One region of the Lysinibacillus sp. RU7 genome, then DNA from elsewhere that is predicted to be linked to it. Evidence: riboswitches for the same ligand, from Rfam matches in the RefSeq annotation. Region 1 holds a riboswitch; each other region holds the start of a gene.
What was found. A riboswitch is a leader RNA that binds a small molecule or an ion and turns the genes downstream of it on or off. The one in region 1 is predicted to bind cobalamin.

Region 1 (3,283 bases):
AGGACACTGTGCTAACAATTTTCGGACAAACGTTTCCAATCCACTCAGTTTAAACACAGGCTCACCAAGAGGTATACGACCGATAATTGTCCGCGGATGAGCAAATATAACCGCATAAAAAATAGGCAAACGAGCATCGATTATACTCTCTATATAGCGTACATGGCGCTTTACTTGATCAATCGGATTTCGAAAACTTTCTATCGTGCCATCTTCCCGTTCACGTAAAAACTGCGATTTCTCTTCTTCAAACGTAATACGTCCACTGATGTTTTTAATCTCTACAATTAATATAAATCGACTGCAAATAAATACAGTATCGATTTGATGCTGACTAATGCAATAATTATGGAGTAAATAATACGGCTCCTTCAGTTGAAAATCATGCCACATTCGGTCCACATACAGCTCCCCTACTAGACCCAATTCTGCTCGATATAGTGAATCACGAAGCTCGATTAAGCCACGCCGAACGCCTGCTTGTAATGTACTTATTTTAAATGATTCATCCCGTTCAATTAAAATCAAGACAACCACCTCATGGCGAGCGTAGCACAAAATAAAACAGGGATCACTACTTTCATCCAAAATAAAAATTTAGCGCATTTTTGGTCTTACTGTTTCCATAAAGCTGTGCAATTTTTCTGCTGAATCAATATTTCGTTCACAGCTAATTGCATCGGCACAAATATACTGACTATAGGTTTTATACGTTCCCTCAACATCGCCCTTTTCCTTTGTGGTAAAAAGGGATACATCCTTATGTTGCTGACAAAGGGCACAAATGCCTTGTGTTTTTTCCATAGCAAGGACGCCTTTCACCCCTACTAATTTACCTTCTTGTTCATACACGAAATAACGGGAACGTGTTGTTGTATCATCCCATGAAACAAACGTTACAAGTGGATCTGTTACTTTTGGCGCTTTCACTTTTTTATCTTTTTTCCATAGACGCTTCACTACTTGCTCAGAGACGTCAGGAAATGGCTTTACGTTTAATTTAACAAACGTCATAAATGGCTCAAGCTGTTGGCGCTCCTTTACTAGCAACACATCATCGATAATAAAGCGCGGTACATCCGCTTCTGTTAATGTCGTATCGATTATACCACGTACAGCATTTAATACGCTTTCATCCTTTGTTGTTGCGATGCTATTTAATAATTTCATTGTTTGCTTTTCAACTAAATGCATTTGAAATACGTTCATGTTTATCCCTCCGTCCCACCATTTTACTACGTTTGGAGGATTAGGGGAAAATAATAGTTAGCTTGTATTCAAATATTTCTTTCAATAGCTTTTCCTATTTCAGAATATATAATTCTAGTACATATTTCTCTTAGTAACCAAAAAAGAACTAGAAAAAAGTTTTCAAAACTGTTAGACTATTTTTCAATGACGACAACTGAATGATTTTTGGTGCTATAGATTTAGCTTAAAAGGGAAATCGGTGAAAGGCCGATGCTGTCCCGCAACTGTAATTTCGGAGTGACTCACAACACAGCCACTGTTTTTAAACGGGAAGGTGTGAGGAGCGTTGATGATAAGCCAGGAGACCTGCCAAAAATTAAACGCCATTCAACCTACGAGGATAGGTACGAATAGAAGCAACGCTTGTTTGCTTTTTTCATCGTGCACTTTTCTCCTAGAAAGTGTATTTTTTTATGCACTTTTTCGTCATAAAATAACAAAAGGAGAATGAAACATGAACAATCGATTGACTAAATTGCTTTATTTCGGCATCGTTCTACTATTTATTCCGAAACAAGCATATGCCATGCATATTATGGAGGGGTATTTACCGATTGCTTGGGCGATTTTCTGGTTCGCTATCAGCTTACCTTTCTTAATTCTTGGTTTACGTTCGATTCAAAAAGTTGTCAAAGAACATCCAGATAGTAAAATGCTACTTGCTTTATCTGGGGCATTTACTTTCGTTTTATCGGCATTAAAAATTCCATCTGTTACAGGAAGCTGTTCACATCCAACAGGGGTAGGACTTGGTTCTATTTTATTTGGACCACTAGTGATGAGTGTCATGGGGACAATCGTTTTATTATTCCAATCACTACTACTTGCACATGGTGGACTTACAACACTTGGCGCTAATATTTTTTCAATGGCGATCGTTGGACCATTTATTGCTTACGGTGTTTACAAGGGCGCGACAAAGCTTGGTCTGTCTTTCTCCATTGCCGTATTTTTAGCAGCAACGCTAGGCGATCTTGGTACATATGTGATGACATCGATTCAATTAGCATTAGCTTTCCCTGCTGAGGTTGGTGGCTTCGTCGCTTCTTTCCAAAAATTTGGCGGTATTTTTGCTTTAACTCAAGTTCCTTTAGCGATTAGTGAAGGCTTACTGACAGTGATTGTCATGAATTTCTTACAAAAATACAATGTGCGTGAATTAACAAGCTTACGTATTTTACAACCGAAGGAGAATTAAGATGCTAAAGAAAAATCTATTATTATTAGCGATTGTCGTTGCATTAGCGATTTTCCCGATTATTTTCCTACAAGATGCTGAATTTGGTGGGGCTGACGGGGAAGCAGAAGAAGCAATTACAGAAATTGCAACAGATTATGAGCCTTGGTTTAATGCAATTTGGGAGCCACCAAGTGGAGAAATTGAAAGCTTATTATTCGTATTACAAGCAGCAATCGGAGCTGCGATTATCGGCTACTTTGTTGGGTTTATGCGCGGCCGTGCGAATCCTTCAAAAAACGACTAATCCATGATAGCGATTGACCAATACGCCTATATTAACCGACTTTCTCATGTACCCGCAGCACAAAAAGCGTTATTAGCCGTTGGGGCATTATTGATTGTGACAATGACGAGGGATATTGCCATTGCTTGCTGGACAATTGCGGTAATGAGTGTTCTGATTGTAGGCATGGCACGTATTCCTGTTAGTGTTTATAGTAAATTACTCATCGCACCACTCGGTTTTAGTGTGACAGGTGTCATAGCGATTGTCCTATCATTTTCTACTGCGCCTGCTATGCCAGTTGATGTGATTTGGTACCATTCTTCTGGCAACTGGAACATTTTTATATTGGAATCTGATGTAAAACGTGCCATTACGATTTTATTTACCGCATCCGGTGCCATTACAAGTTTATATTTTTTAATTCTCACAACGCCCGTTTACGAGTTAAGCCAGTTGCTACAAAGGCTCCACGTGCCAGCGATTTTAATAGAACTCATCGAATTAACATATCGTTTCATTTTTTTATTTTTAAGCTGTGCACAGCAACTGTACATAGCGCAACAAGC
Region 2 (3,283 bases), on a different contig from region 1:
CACGTTCGACAAGGACATGTTGTAACTTTGGATGATAGCCAAAATAATTGGCAATTTGAATGTCAACCTCTGGATAGGTCACTTGGTAGTTATCACGCATTTTGTACATGCGCTTCATTAAAATACCTGTAAATAGGAAGTATGGCAGCATAATGATTTTTTTCGCTCCAAACTTCACACAGCGCTCGATGCCCTCGTCAACTGTTGGCGTTGCGACACCCATAAACGCACTTTCTACCCAAGGAACGTCAAGCTTTTCCCAAAGTAAACGTGAAATTTTATAGAAATCCCCGTTCGCTTCTTCATCGCTTCCACCACGTCCTACCAATAAGATGGCTGTATCTTCATGTTTTTGATATGGGTCAAAGCCAATTTCTTTTAACCGTTCCAATAAAATTTCAAAAATTCCCGCATGAATCCCAATCGTTTGCCCGTACGTGAAGGTGATGCCTGGGAATTGTTCTCTTGCATGCTCAATCTCTGCTGGGATGTGCATTTTAGAATGTCCCGCATGGAGTAGCATGATGGGAATCACATGAATCTCCTCTGCGCCCTTTTCAACACAAAGCTCGATCCCGTCTTCAATATTCGGTGAAGCGAATTCTAAAAAGCATGTTTCTACTAAAATAGCAGGGTCGATTAAGTAGGTTGTACGTTCTATAAACTCACGCACTTCATCATTTCCAGCTTCTACTCTGCTGCCATGTCCAACAAATAATATCGCTTTTTTTGTCGCACTGGATTTTTCTTTTCGTTTTAATACTTTCGTTTTCGATATACCTTTTGTAAAAGTTGGCGTTGCTTGTGCTAAACCATCTTGCGTCATATTGTAAATCATGTGCTGATCTTCCACTTGACCTGTTACAATATCTCGTCCTACTTGCTCATCTTGTACGCTATACCATTTTCCTTCTGGATAGGAAATAACGACGCATTTATCCTTACAACGGCCGTTACAGCGTGTACGTGATGTATGGATCATTTCATCTAGATTGTTTTTTGTAATTTCATCTCGGATCGCAAGTGTCACTTCTTCAGCACCTGCGCCCATACACGTACTACCGTTACAAATTAATAAATGACGTTGCATTCCTTGTAAGTTCCATGTTGTCATGTTGTCAGCTCCTTTTTTGGCTCCCACGAAATGACCGCGGCATAAAATGTATGACGATAATGTACTCCGTCTGCATCCTGCTCAATAAACGGCGCTAATGACTCGAGTACATGCTCCGCTGAAAAGTCCGTGTCGATAATTTTTTTACTTTGTGCAGCAACTAGCGCTTCCATTGTCGGATAATGATACGTACGCTCCAGTTGAATCATTTCGCAATCAGCATAAATTTCAAGCTGATATAGCATATTTAAAATTTCAATATAGTCGCGGCGTGGGTATTTAATGGAGTAGCCGTATTTTTCATCTAATATTTTGTAATGCGGTTGAATCGGCCCTGTTGTCAGCCCGATAATTGCTCGTTTTTTTGCTAATGCATTCATTTTCTTTAGCGTGTCGAGCATCTGATACATGCGGTAAAAACAGTTCACGCCTAACACGACATCATGTTGCTCTAGCGCTACTTCTTCCCATTTCCCCTGCATAAATGACACATGGTTAGCCTCTTCAAAGTATTGTGCTAAATAAGAAAGCACACTTTTAGAACCGTCCACACATGTTAATTTGGCTACATCCTCCGCTAGTGGAAATGTATAATTTCCCCATCCAGGACCAATTTCAATCACAGAATCTTCCTGTCCAATATACTTTTTCATCACCTTATAAATCGGTACGGCATGGGCTTCGGTTTGCTTGTATGATTTTTTTTGCATCGACTGTGCCCAAAAGGCTTCCTCTAGCGAATCATCTACCATTCGCTCTGGCATATTACCATGCCAATCAAGCATCCCTTCCTGCCATAGCTTTTCAAAATCAATTGCTAATGGTCCTTTCAACTTATTCCCTCCTCTAATAAAAAAGAGAGGCCAGAAATTACTTTCGGGCCCCCCCTTCACTTCTTGATCACTACCTACTAAGAATTATTGCCCCTACGATGGTTACCACCATCCTCGTCGTAAAGGTAGCGTCTCAAATGTTTTCAGACGCCACCTTGAAAGCAAGCACTATCATATGTAGTACAATGCTTCCCATAATCCCGTGGGTACATTTCGTGTTCGTTTGGCAGGTCTCCTGACTTCACATCCTCACAAGACAAATCCCTTCCCGCATACGCAGTGGTGACGATTTGTTGCTCCGTTTTACAGTGGCGGGTACCGTGGTGAATTTGCATCACACTTCCCTATTAAGTAGTTCTCACTACACCAAACAACATGCTATGTAATTAATGTATATAAAAGCTCCATATTCAGGTGGCGACGCACGTGCACATCAAGCATTTCATAGGCTTGTTCGCGACGCTCTGCTTCGGATTGCACCGCTGTATCAATTGTTGCTAATCCTTTTTCAAGACGAATTCGATTAAAATAATTTCTTGTGAACTGTCGGTTATGGAAAATTCCATGCAAATACGTACCAATCATACGATCATCGTCACTTCTTACGCCATCTGTTCGACCGTCATGTAATTGTACAAAAGGTTTGACTAAATCGTTTGCTCGTGTACGCCCTAAATGAATTTCATAGCCTGTTACCTGTTCACCAGTAGACAGTTGGCCAGATACTTGAACCGTTTGTTTTTCTGCTACAAAAATCGTTTCTAACGGTACTAACCCTAGTGTTTTAGTCCGACCACCACTTGCTTCAATCGCTTCCTCATCAATTAATGTTTCCCCAAGCATTTGATAGCCACCACAAATGCCAAATATATACGTGCCCTTTTGTGCGTGTTGCTGAATCGCCTGTGCCAGTCCCGTTTTTTCCAGCCATTCATAATCTTCTACCGTATTTTTTGTCCCCGGTAAAATAATAACTGTTGGATTTTTCAGCTCTGCTACAGATTTGATAAAGCGTACACCTACTTGTGGCTCATCCATTAATGGATCGAGATCGGTAAAGTTCGAAATGCGCGGGAAACAAATAACCGCAACATCGATTGGAAACTCCTCAGCTTGTGGTTTTTTTAGTCGCAAGCTTGATAACGCCATCGAATCCTCTGCCTCGATTTGCACATCGATATGTGGAATTACACCAAGCACTGGAATATTCGTATATTCCTCTAACCACGTAATCCCGCTATCAAGTAGCTCCTTCATCCCTCGGAATTTATTAATAATAATGCCTTTTACACGCGCTCGCTCCGCCTCATCTAACAGCATCAACGTACCAACGATC
Region 3 (3,283 bases), on a different contig from region 1:
ATTAACAACTTAGCATACTCGTTAGAAGCACGTTACAAGCAGGCTTTAGGCATGGATGCTGAAATGCCAGAAGACGGCTACCATGGTCCAGATATTATTGAAATTGCAGGTCAGTTAAAAGAAGAGTTTGGTGCAGACATTTTAGAAAAATCAGATGAAGAGCGTTTCAAATTTTTCCGTGAGCATGGACTGCGCCTAGAGTTAGCGAAATTGCAAAAAGACTTAGCGAATTTCCGTGTTGAATTTGATGTATGGTATTCAGAAACATCTTTATACAACAATGGCAAAATCGATGTAGCATTAGATAAATTAAAAGCAAATGGTCACGTATTTGAAGAGGAAGGTGCCACTTGGTTCCGTTCGACAACATTTGGTGACGACAAAGACCGTGTATTAATCAAAAACGATGGCTCTTACACATACTTAACGCCGGATATCGCCTACCACGAAGATAAATTACAACGTGGTTTCGATAAGCTGATTAATATTTGGGGCGCTGATCACCACGGATATATTCCGCGTATGAAAGCAGCAATCGAGGCGCTTGGCTATAATCGCGGGACATTAGAAGTAGAAATTATCCAAATGGTACAGTTATACAAAAACGGCGAGAAATTTAAAATGTCGAAGCGTACAGGTAATGCGGTCACAATGCGTGAATTAGTAGAAGAAGTAGGCTTAGATGCCGTTCGTTACTTCTTCGTGAAAACAGCAGGCGACTCGCATATGGATTTCGACCTAGATTTAGCGGTATCACAATCAAATGAAAACCCAGTGTACTATGCACAATATGCACATGCACGTATTGCATCAATTTTACGTGCAGCAGGTGAGCAAGGCTATGCAGCTTCACTTGATAACCTTGGCCTACTAACAGCAGAAAAAGAAGAAGAGGTACTGAAAAAAGTAGGAGCATTCCCGCAAGTCGTGGCAGATGCAGCGAAACACCGCACACCACACCGTATTGCTAACTACATTCAAGACCTAGCGGCAACGTTCCACAGCTTCTATAATGCTGAAAAAGTGATTAACCAAGACAATAAAGAGTTAACAGAAGCACGTTTAGCGTTAATCACAGCCGTTAAAACAACATTAGCGAACTCTCTACGTTTAATCGGCGTATCAGCTCCTGAAAAGATGTAATCAATAATAAGCGAACGCAATCTTTCATCGTTCTGTAGCGAAAGGCATAGCCGACAGCTACAAACGCTCTAAAACTAATTGGCGTAAGTGCACCTGAAAAAATGTAATCATCGTAAGCCATCCTTTATGGGTGGCTTTCATTAATTTCTACGACGTATTTGGGGATTGTATAAGCAACACTAGAGTTTTCAGAAAATTATTCTTTTCAAAACGGAGATTTCAGCTATAATAGAAATGTTAGACAATTTGATAAGTAGTAAAGGTTCTTTGCCGTGTGCAAAGATAATAGGGAAGTCGGTGTAAGTCCGACGCGGTCCCGCCACTGTAACTGCTAGCTTGCTTATAAAAAACCACTGATTCATTCGGGAAGGGATAAGCCAGCGTTCGATGCATAAGCCAGGAGACCTGCCTTTATGAACACCAAGATAACCTACGAGGATAGGAAGGTGGCTTTTAAGTATAGATGTTATACGTAATGTTAGCCTTTTCCAAAGTCTCTCGTACTAGAGAGGCTTTTTTTATTTACAAATTTATCTATCTTTACAAACGTGCCACCATCTTAGGTTAATTGGATGAAAGGGATATCTTTCGGATAATAGGAGGAACAACAAATGAAGAAGTTTTGGCAGTTAGCCGCATCAGCAACACTTGCATTAACTATGCTTGTAGCATGTGGAACAGAAAAGGAAACAGAAACACAACAAAAGGAAGGTGCTGTCGTTGTAGAAGAAAATAATGAGACAGTCTTTCCAGTAACAGCTGTAGATGCACTTGGTAATGAAATTACATTAGAAGAAGCACCAGATCGTATCGTGTCGTTAACACCATCCAATACAGAGATTTTATTTGGTCTTGGCCTTGATGAAGAAATTGTTGGTGTGAATGACAATGATAATTATCCCGCGCAAGTAGAGGATAAGACACGTGTAGGTGGTATTGAATATAATGTCGAAACAATTGTTTCATTACAGCCGGATATTGTCTTTGCACATGAATCGAGCATGTTTTCACTTGAAAGTGCGATTGCACAATTAGAGGCATCAGGTATTACTGTATTCGTTGTTGACAATGCAGAAACCTTTGAAGAAACATATGACACGATTGAAGTGGTAGGCACATTAACAGGAAAAGAGGATGAGGCGGAAGAAGTCATCTCATCTATTAAAACAAAACTAGCAGATATTGAAGCGAAATTAGAAGGAGTTGAACCAAAAACAGCCTTTATGGTTGTTGGAGGAGCACCTAATATTTATGTTGTTGGGCAAAATACATTTATGAATGAAATGCTGAAGTTTATTCATGTTGAAAACGCCGTAAAAGAAGAGGGCTGGCCAATGTATAGCCCTGAACAATTCCTTGCAGCAAATCCAGATTCCATCATTTTCACTTATGAGGGGGATGATGAAACAATTAAAAATACCCCAGCCTTTGCGAACATGACAGCGGTAAAAAATAATGCATTAACAGTCGTAGATGGCAATACAACAAGTCGTCAAGGTCCACGTATTGCAGATGGTGTTGAATCGATCGCAAAAGCAATTTATCCAGAGGTCTTTAATGACTAAAAAATACATAGCGGCTTATGTACTTTCTATCGCTATTTTACTAGTGAGTATATGGTGTGGGATATCGATTGGTTCGGTATCTGTTCCACTTTCTACATTGTGGGATGTGGAAGCCAATCCAACCGCTTATAGTATTTTATGGCATATTCGAATGCCGCGCGTCATACTAGCTGCATTAGTCGGCGCCTCACTGGCAATTGCCGGTGCGGCGTTTCAAGGCTTGCTCAAAAATCCGCTTGCTGATCCATATACACTTGGGATTTCATCTGGTGCATCAGTAGGTGCTGTTTTTACATTGTTCTTTAGTGTCTCCATTCCGGTATTTGGCCTGTTTACATTGCCTGTTTTTAGTATGGCAGGCGCTTTAGTGACACTTTTAATTGTTCTAGGCTTTGCACGAGTAGTAGACCGAACAATGAAAATGGAGACATTAATTTTAACAGGGATTATATTTAGTTCGTTTTTAGGCTCCTGTATTTCGCTCATGATTGCACTTACGGGCGAAGAGCTTCGTTCGATTATGGGTTGGCTGTTAGGGAGTGTGTCCATGCGCGGCTGGCCATATGTCAAAATGA

Region 2: it holds a riboswitch for cobalamin, as region 1 does, so the genes downstream of both, AC3II9_RS05250 (class I SAM-dependent methyltransferase) here and AC3II9_RS01035 (energy-coupling factor ABC transporter permease) in region 1, are expected to answer to the same signal.
Region 3: it holds a riboswitch for cobalamin, as region 1 does, so the genes downstream of both, AC3II9_RS02575 (ABC transporter substrate-binding protein) here and AC3II9_RS01035 (energy-coupling factor ABC transporter permease) in region 1, are expected to answer to the same signal.

The regions. Positions count from the first base shown of each region.
Region 1 covers NZ_JBYQFK010000001.1:209,560-212,842, reverse strand. Annotated here, with positions in the region: gene AC3II9_RS01045 (nuclease-related domain-containing protein) at 1-528, opposite strand, end outside; gene AC3II9_RS01040 (FBP domain-containing protein) at 598-1,209, opposite strand; cobalamin riboswitch at 1,401-1,579, shown strand; gene AC3II9_RS01035 (energy-coupling factor ABC transporter permease) at 1,706-2,449, shown strand; gene AC3II9_RS01030 (energy-coupling factor ABC transporter substrate-binding protein) at 2,451-2,735, shown strand; gene cbiQ (cobalt ECF transporter T component CbiQ) at 2,739-3,283, shown strand, end outside.
Region 2 covers NZ_JBYQFK010000005.1:69,663-72,945, forward strand. Annotated here, with positions in the region: gene AC3II9_RS05245 (CbiX/SirB N-terminal domain-containing protein) at 1-1,114, opposite strand, end outside; gene AC3II9_RS05250 (class I SAM-dependent methyltransferase) at 1,111-1,947, opposite strand; cobalamin riboswitch at 2,155-2,333, opposite strand; gene AC3II9_RS05255 (cobyric acid synthase) at 2,326-3,283, opposite strand, start outside.
Region 3 covers NZ_JBYQFK010000002.1:212,137-215,419, reverse strand. Annotated here, with positions in the region: gene argS (arginine--tRNA ligase) at 1-1,143, shown strand, start outside; cobalamin riboswitch at 1,387-1,570, shown strand; gene AC3II9_RS02575 (ABC transporter substrate-binding protein) at 1,755-2,708, shown strand; gene AC3II9_RS02570 (FecCD family ABC transporter permease) at 2,701-3,283, shown strand, end outside.